DNA from 2 places in the Mesorhizobium sp. U510 genome. Region 2 is predicted to be linked to the other one. Evidence: riboswitches for the same ligand, from Rfam matches in the RefSeq annotation. Region 2 holds a riboswitch; the other holds the start of a gene.

Region 1 (4,414 bases), 1.7 Mb from region 2:
CCGGTGAGGGTGGCGGTGAAGGCGCTGTAGCGCCAGCTTCCCCTTCTCCCCTGTGGGAGAAGGTGGATCAGCGCGCAGCGCCGAGACGAATGAGGGGTGTTCCAGCGGAGTGAGGCGTTGGCGTTCCCTGGAACACCCCTCATCCGACCTCGCTTCGCGAGGCCACCTTCTCCCACAAGGGGAGAAGGAAGAGGCAGCTTCAGCCTCAATAGATATCGAAGTCGAAATACTTGGCCTGGATCTTCTTGTAGGTGCCGTCGGCGACGATCGCGTCGATGGCCGTGTTGAGCTTGTCGCGCAAGGCGGTGTCGTCCAGGCGCACGGCGATGCCGGCTTGCGTTTCCGTGCCCTTGACGTCGCCGACCAGCTTGCAGCAGCCGTCGCTTGCCTTCTTCAGCCAGTCCACCAGCACGAACTTGTCCGAGATCACGGCATCAAGCCGGCCGTTGGTCAGGTCGGTGATCGCTTCTTCCTGGGTTGGGTAGAGCTTTGCCTCGGCACCTGCCTTGCCATAGGTGTTCTGGGCATAGTCGGCCTGCGTGGTCGAAGCCTGGGCGCCGACCGTCTTGCCGGCCAGGGCCGCCGGGTCGGCCGACGTCAGATCGCTGTCCTTCGGCGCCACCAGCGCGAGCGGGGTGGTGTAGTATTTGTTGGTGAAGGCGACCTGCTTCTTGCGCTCTTCGGTGATGCTCATCGAGGCGATGATGGCGTCGAACTTCTTGGCCTGCAGGGCGGGGATGATGCCGTCCCAGTCCTGGGTGACGATCTCGCACTCGACCTTCATCTGAGCACACAGCGCATTGGCGATGTCGATGTCGAAACCGACAACCTTGCCGTCCGAGGTGATGGTGTTGAACGGCGGATAGGCGCCCTCGGTGCCGATCTTCAATTTCTCGGCAGCTTGCGCCGACAGAGAGCCGGCGGCCATCGCCAACAGGGCGGCGCCTGCGGCCGACAGTATCCATTTCGAGATCTGCATTTTCTTGTCCCCTTGAGCGCCGCCATCTCGACGGCCGACAAGCCAGCCAAGCATGATGTACCGGCGCAGGCAAGTATCTTGCCTGGCGGCAACACCGGGGTTCAGCGCGCAGCGCGGAAATGCTTGGAGAGCTTCAGGCCCTGTGCCTGGTAGTTGGAGCCGAGAGCGGTGCCGTAGAGGGCCTGCGGCCGCTTCAGCATGTGCTCGTAGACCAGCCGGCCGACGATCTGGCCATGGTCGAGGATGAACGGCACCTCGTGGCTGCGCACTTCAAGCACGGCCCGGCTGCCGGTGCCACCGGCCGCCGAATGGCCGAAGCCCGGATCGAAGAAGCCGGCATAATGGACGCGAAATTCGCCGACCAGCGGGTCGAAGGGCGTCATCTCGGCGGCGTAGAGCGGCGGCACATGCACCGCCTCCTGGCTGACGAGGATGTAGAATTCGTCTGGATCGAGCACCAGTTCGCCGGCGCCGCTCTTGTGGATCGGTTCCCAGAAATCGACGACATCCTGGGCGGCGCGCTTGTCGACATCGACGAGGCCGGTGTGATGCTTGCCGCGATAGCCGACCAGCCCTTCACTGTTGCCCATGAGATCGATCGACAGCGCGATGCCACCGCCCGAAATATTCGGCGGCTCGGTGGCGACCAGCATCTGCGCGCGGTGCAATTCATGCAATTCGGTCTCCGAGAGCAGCGCGTTGCCGGTGCGGAAGCGGATTTGCGACAGGCGCGAACCGGTGCGCACGACGATCGGAAAGGTGCGCGGGCTGACTTCCAGATAGAGCGGACCGTTGTAGCCGGCGGCGATCTTGTCGAACTCGTGGCCACGGTCGGTCATGACACGGGTGAAAATGTCGAGCCGCCCGGTCGAACTCTTCGGATTGGCCGAGGCCGAAATGTCCGCCGGCAATGCCAGGCTTTCAAGCAAGGGCACGATATAGACGCAGCCGGTCTCCAGCACCGCGCCCTCGGCAAGATTGATTTCGTGCAGTTGCAGCCGGTCGAGCTTTTCCGAAACCCTGTGATTGGGACCCGGCAGGAACGAGGCCCGCACCCGCCAGGCCTTGTCGCCGAGCCGCAGATCAAGGCTCGCCGGCTGGATCTGGTCGGCGTCGAGCGCGCGCGGCGACTTCAGCGCGCCGGACTGGAACAGCGCCGAGATGTCCTGATCGGGAAGAATGCCTGTCTGCCGCAAGGCTCCGCTCCTAGGCCAGACGAATTTCCTGCCAACAGGTTCTCGCCGGAAAACATGGAACATTCTTGCGGAACCTGCCTGGTACAAACCTCTTAATGAAGCCGGCAATTGACGCAAGCGTGGTACGGGTCTAAAGGGTCGTTATCCCGTGGTGATTTGGCCGGTCGGCTTGCAGCCACGTTAAACAAGTCGCTAAAGGACCGTTGGCCGCGAGGCCGTATGGACCGGTTGCGACTTTCGCGGCCGGTTTTTTTGTGTCTGGAACAAAGCGATGAGCAACAAGAAGCGCAACTGGAAGCCTCAGACAGCCCTCGTGCATAGCGGAACCCTGCGTTCCGGCTTCGGCGAGACCTCCGAGGCAATGTACCTGACCCAGGGCTATGTCTATCAAACGGCGCAAGCCGCCGAAGCCCGTTTTAAGGGCGAGGAACCCGGTTTCATCTATTCGCGCTACGCCAATCCGACCGTCGACATGTTCGAAAAGCGCATGTGCGCGCTGGAAGGCGCGGAAGACGCACGCGCCACGGCATCGGGCATGGCGGCCGTGACAGCGGCGCTTCTGTGCAGCGTCAAGGCCGGGGACCATATCGTGGCGGCGCGCGCGCTGTTCGGCTCCTGCCGCTGGGTGGTCGAGACGCTGGCACCGCGCTACGGCATCGAGGCGACGCTGGTCGACGGCACCGATATCGCCAACTGGGAAAAGGCGGTCAGGCCCAACACCAAGCTGTTCTTCCTGGAAAGCCCGACCAACCCGACGCTGGAAGTGGTCGACATCGCCGCTGTGGCTGCGCTCGCCAACTCGATCGGCGCGCGGCTTGTCGTCGACAATGTCTTTGCCACGCCACTGCAGCAGAAGCCGTTGCAGCTCGGCGCGCATATCGTCGTCTATTCGGCAACCAAGCACATCGACGGCCAGGGCCGCTGTCTCGGCGGCGTGATCCTGTCGGACAAGAAGTGGATCGACGAGAATTTGCATGATTATTTCCGCCACACCGGCCCCAGCCTGTCGCCCTTCAACGCCTGGACGCTGCTGAAGGGCCTGGAGACGCTGCCGCTGCGCGTGCGCCAGCAGACGGAGAGCGCCGGCAAGATCGCAGATTTCCTCGCCGAGCAGCCGCAGATCGCCCGCGTCATCTATCCCGGCCGCGCCGACCATCCGCAGGCCGCGATCGTCAAGAAGCAGATGTCGGGCGGCTCGACGCTGATCTGCCTCGACGTCAAGGGCGGCAAGCAGGCGGCCTTCGCCCTGCAGAACGCGCTCGACATCGTGCTGATCTCCAACAATCTCGGCGACGCCAAGAGCCTGATCACCCATCCGGCGACGACCACGCACAAGAACTTGAGCGACGAGGCGCGCGCCGAACTCGGCATCGGGCCAGGAACGCTCAGGCTGTCGGTCGGCCTGGAGGATACCGATGACCTTCTGGAAGACATCGCGCAGGCTCTCAAGGCCGCTAAATAGAGGGTCGTCGAGGTAGGTCGTCCGCGCCGCGATCAGGCGCGCGACGACGCCTCTTCCAGTTCGGCCGCCTTGGTGCCGATGGTCATCGCATTGCCGCGCCAGTCGACGGCGCCGCCGAGCCAGCCGCGCCCCCACATGGTTGGAAGCAGCAAGTCCCGCGCAATCATCGCCGCGACCGTGCGCGGCGAAAGGTGCCAGCCCTTGGACCAGGCCAGGGCGCATTCCGGGAGATAAAAGGCCGCCAGCACGGCGATGGCCGTCAGCGGCAGGCTGAAGCCGGCGCTTGCCGCCGCAACCAGCGCAAGCGCCAGCGGCACCACCGCGCCGGTCAGGATTTCCGGCGCGAAGAACCGTGGGAAGGTGACGCGGCGCAAGCGCGCCCAGCGGGCCTGGCGCGACCAGATCGTGCCAAGCGTGCGTCGGCCAAGCGGCTGCTCGAAGGGTGCCGCGACGAGATTGACGCGCAGGCCAAGCCCACTGACCAGCTTGGTCGCGGCGGCGTCTTCGGCGATTGCGGCGGCCAGCGCGCGGATGCCGCCATTGGCATCCAGCATCGGCTTGTTCCACAACATGCTCTTGCCCTGGGCAAAGCCAAGGCCGAGCGCCTCGCCGGCATATTGCCAGCGCGCCTGCAGCGTGTTGAGGAAGGCGCATTCGACCTCGGCCCAGAAGCCCTCCGGCCGCGAACCGATCGGTGTCGAGCAGACAAGGCCGGTGTCCGGCCGCCACGCCGCCATCAGATGCTGGACGTAGTCTCTCGGCATCAGCACGTTGGAG
Region 2 (4,414 bases):
CATATCGTGATGCTGGGGATCCATCGTGTCGATGTTGGCGCCGCAACGGCGCCAGAATTCCGACAGCCTCTCAAGCGCGTCCGGATCGGAGCCTGGCAACGGCGTGAAGATGCACCAGCGATTGTCGAACAGATCGGCGAAACCGGCATCCGGGCCGGATTTTTCCGTGCCCGCCAGCGGATGGCCGGGAATGAAATGAACGCCATCAGGCACATGCGGCTGCATCTGGGCGATGACCGACGCCTTGGTCGAGCCGACATCGGTGAGGATGGCGCCCTTCTTCAACGCCGGCGCGATCTCCTCAGCCACCGCACCGGACGAGCCGACCGGCACCGAGACGATGACCAGGTCGGCATTGCGGACCGCTTCCTTCGCGTCGGTCGTGTAGGAATCGCCCAGTCCAAGCTCTTCCGCCCGCTTCAGCGTCGCGGCGCTGCGGGTCGAGATGGCAACGTGGCCGGCAAGACCCTCGCGTCGGATGACGCGGGCCAGCGACGAGCCGATCAGGCCGATGCCGACCAGCGCGATCTTTTCAAACATCGGTGATGTCATGGTGTTCCTGCTTTTCGGGCGTTCTAGCTTTTCAGGAATGTCGTGAGCGCGGCGACGACGCCGCGATTGGCCTCTTCCGTGCCGACGGTCATGCGCACCGCGTTGGGGAAGCCGTAGCCGGAAACGCGCCGCAATATATAGCCGCGCGCGGTCAGATAGTCGTCCGCCGCGGCCGCCGAATGCTTTTGATCATCGGGAAAGTGAATGAGCAGGAAATTGCCGACGCTGGGCGTCACCCGCAGCCCGAGCCCAGTCATCTCCTGGCTCAGCCAGGTCAGCCAGGTCTCGTTATGCGCCACGCTGCGCTCGACATGGGCGCGGTCGCGGATTGCCGCGATGCCGGCCTCGATCGCCGTCGCATTGACGTTGAAGGGACCGCGCACGCGGTTGATCGCATCGACGATGTGCATGGGCGCATACATCCAGCCGATCCGCGCGCCACCGAGGCCGATCTTGGAGAAGGTGCGGGTCATGACCACATTCTCGGCGCTGCCAACCAGTTCGATGCCGGCCTCATAGTCGTTGCGGCGGACATATTCGGCATATGCCGCGTCGAGCACCAGCAGCACATGTCTGGGCAGGCCGGCATGCAGGCGGCGCACCTCCTGGAACGGCACATAGGTGCCGGTAGGATTGTTGGGATTGGCAAGGAACACGATCTTGGTTCGCAGCGTGACGGCCGCCAGTATCGCATCGATGTCGGCCCGCTCATCGGTCTCCTTGACCGCGATCGGCGCAGCCCCGGCCGACTGGATGTAGATCTTGTAGACCATGAAGGCGTGTTCGGTGAATATCGCCTCGTCGCCGGGCGCCAGATAGGTCTGCGCCAGCAGGCCAAGGATCTCGTCGGAGCCGTTGGAGCAGATGATGTTCTGCGCGTTGAGGCCATGCACTTCCGCGATCGCCTCGCGCAGCCGCCTGGCGGTACCGTCGGGATAGATGTCGAGCCTGGCGGCGACTTCACGCGCGGCTTCGATCGCCTTCGGCGACGGGCCAAGCGGGTTCTCGTTGGACGATAGCTTGTAGACCTTGGCGACACCGGCGGGTGCGGCGCTCTTGCCCGGCACATAGGCGTCGATGTCCATGATACCCGCGCGCGGGGTTGGACGTGCCTGATCCGGTGTCTGGTTCATTTTTGCAAAATCCATCGAAAATGCCTCGATCCGGAGGCCGCAGCGGAAATACAAGCCGTGGCCGATAATGTCGAGAGGTGGCAGTGATGCCAGCAGCCGGCCCAGATGTCGGCCCATGTCGGCCCAGATGTCGGCATTGACGGCAGCGCGGGCGAGTTCTAGAAGGGCAGCAACAGTTCCGTGGTGATTTGGCCGGTCGGCTTGCAGCCACGTTAAACAATTCGCTAAAGGGCCGTTTGCGTGACGTAACCGGCTTTGCGAAGGCAATGCCGGTTTTTTATTGTCCGCGGCCGGCCGGATGGACGCATCGACGGCGATTTTTCGCCTGATATGATGCAGCAGGTGAGACAAGAATGGCCGCTCTGCGCGCAGGAAAGACCAACAACGAGGCCGACCAGCCGTCGAGCCCGGTTTTGCGCTTCGGGGCGGACAAGCCGCTCAAGCTCGACGCCGGCACGCTGCTATCGCCGTTCCAGATCGCCTACCAGACCTACGGCACGCTGAACGATGCCCGCTCCAATGCCATCCTCGTCTGCCATGCTCTGACCGGCGACCAGCATGTCGCCAACACCAATCCGGTGACCGGCAAGCCGGGCTGGTGGGAAGTGCTGATCGGCCCCGGCAAGATCATCGACACCAACCGTTTCTTCGTCATCTGCTCCAACGTCATCGGAGGCTGCCTGGGTTCAACCGGCCCGGCATCGACCAACCCCGCCACCGGCAAGCCCTATGGGCTCGACCTGCCGGTCATCACCATCCGCGACATGGTGCGGGCGCAGCAGATGCTGATCGACCATTTCGGCATCGAGAAACTGTTCTGCGTGCTCGGCGGCTCGATGGGCGGCATGCAGGTGCTGGAATGGGCGTCGAGCTATCCGGAGCGTGTCTTTTCGGCGCTGCCGATCGCCACCGGTGCGCGCCATTCCTCGCAGAACATTGCCTTCCATGAGGTCGGCCGGCAGGCCGTGATGGCCGATCCGGACTGGCACGGCGGCAAATATTTCGAAAACGGCAAACGCCCGGAAAAGGGGTTGGCGGTAGCGCGCATGGCCGCCCACATAACCTATCTGTCGGAAGCCGCCCTGCACCGGAAATTCGGCCGCAATCTGCAGGATCGCGAGGCGCTGACCTTCGGCTTCGACGCCGACTTCCAGATCGAAAGCTATCTGCGCCACCAGGGCATGACCTTCGTCGACCGCTTCGACGCCAATTCCTATCTCTACATGACGCGGTCGATGGACTATTTCGACCTCGCCGCCGATCATGGCGGGCGGCTGGCGGATGCCTTTGCCGGCACCAAAACCCGCTTCTGCCTGGTGTCCTTCACCTCGGATTGGTTGTTTCCGACCGAAGAGAGCCGCTCGATCGTGCACGCGCTCAACGCGGCCGGCGCGTCCGTGTCCTTCGTCGAGATCGAGACCGACCGTGGCCACGATGCCTTCCTGCTCGACGAGCCGGAACTGTTCGCCGCCATCAACGGCTTCATCGGCTCCGCAGCGCGGGCGAGAGGGCTAAGCGCATGACCCCGGAAAGTTCCAGACTTTCGGGATCGGGATCATGCGCCGCAAAGGAGACGACATCATGAGCGTCAACGGCAGCCAGCGCGTCGACCTCGAGGTCGTCGCCAATCTGATCCCACCGCAGTCCCGCGTGCTCGATGTTGGTTCGGGCGACGGCTCGCTGCTTGAATTGCTGCAGGACACCAAGCAGGTCGACGGCCGCGGACTGGAACTGTCGCAGCGCGGCGTCAACGAATGCGTGGCGCGCGGCCTCTCCGTCATCCAGGGCGATGCCGACAAGGATCTCGAATTCTATCCCGACAAGGGTTTTGACTTCGTCGTCCTGTCGCAGACCTTGCAGGCGACGCGCAACCCGAAGCTGGTGCTCGACGAGTTGCTCCGCATCGGCAACCGGGCGATCGTCTCCTTCCCCAATTTCGGCCATTGGCGGGTGCGTCTGTCGCTGTTCGTCAAGGGCCGCATGCCGGTGACCCAGGACCTGCCCTATTCCTGGTACGACACCCCCAACATCCACTTCTGCACCATCCGCGACTTCGTCAATTTGTGCGAAGAGCTTGGCGCGACGGTGGAAAAGGCAACCGCGCTCGACGCCGCCGGCCAGAAGATCGGCCTGTCCATGCCCTGGTGGTTCTGGAACTTCTTTGGCCAGCAGGCGGTGTTCCTGCTGAAACGATAAGGCACGTCTAGCCCAGGACATCCGTCGCCTTGTGCGGATGTTCGACGCCGTCGGCAAACACCACATCGGATTGGGAGTTCTCCGTGCGCAAGGCCAATATTGCCTGATAGGCGGGCGAAGCATACCACTCGCGCACATGCTGCCGGTCGGGAAATTCGATGATGATGAGGTTGCCCGGCCAGTCGTTCTCGATCACCTCCACATCGCCGCCATGCACCAGGAAACGGCCTCCAAACGGTTCCAGCGTGGCATCGATCTTGTGCAGATACTCGACGATCTGCGGCCCCATCGTGACTTGGCGCATATGGGCGATGGCGTAAGCGGTCATGACGTAACTCCCTTTGCATCGAGACCGACCAACCGGCCTCGCAAGGGCAAATCTGCCGGAATGCCTGACGCAAAGCGATTACGCCCGAGGTAATGGAATCGGTGCCTTCGACGGCCGGCCGCAGGTGCTCTTGCGCAATTTCACCGGTCGAGTTCCGGAAAATACGGATCCGACAGGAACCGCCTGTCGCGTTCGCCTTGCAGGC

What was found. A riboswitch is a leader RNA that binds a small molecule or an ion and turns the genes downstream of it on or off. The one in region 2 is predicted to bind S-adenosylmethionine.
Region 1: another riboswitch for S-adenosylmethionine. It lies ahead of ACLGL5_RS10870 (O-succinylhomoserine sulfhydrylase); the one in region 2 lies ahead of metX (homoserine O-acetyltransferase MetX).

Annotation. Positions count from the first base shown of each region.
Region 1 is NZ_CP180532.1:1,845,837-1,850,250, reverse strand. Features, by position in the region: gene araD1 (AraD1 family protein) at 1-30, shown strand, start outside; gene ACLGL5_RS10880 (ABC transporter substrate-binding protein) at 206-979, opposite strand; gene ACLGL5_RS10875 (2'-deoxycytidine 5'-triphosphate deaminase) at 1,081-2,175, opposite strand; SAM riboswitch at 2,314-2,391, shown strand; gene ACLGL5_RS10870 (O-succinylhomoserine sulfhydrylase) at 2,447-3,637, shown strand; gene ACLGL5_RS10865 (ceramide glucosyltransferase) at 3,670-4,414, opposite strand, start outside.
Region 2 is NZ_CP180532.1:99,680-104,093, forward strand. Features, by position in the region: gene ACLGL5_RS02280 (prephenate/arogenate dehydrogenase family protein) at 1-552, opposite strand, end outside; gene hisC (histidinol-phosphate transaminase) at 576-1,685, opposite strand; SAM riboswitch at 1,856-1,933, shown strand; gene metX (homoserine O-acetyltransferase MetX) at 2,039-3,208, shown strand; gene metW (methionine biosynthesis protein MetW) at 3,267-3,881, shown strand; gene ACLGL5_RS02300 (DUF1330 domain-containing protein) at 3,889-4,209, opposite strand; gene ACLGL5_RS02305 (DUF1194 domain-containing protein) at 4,350-4,414, opposite strand, start outside.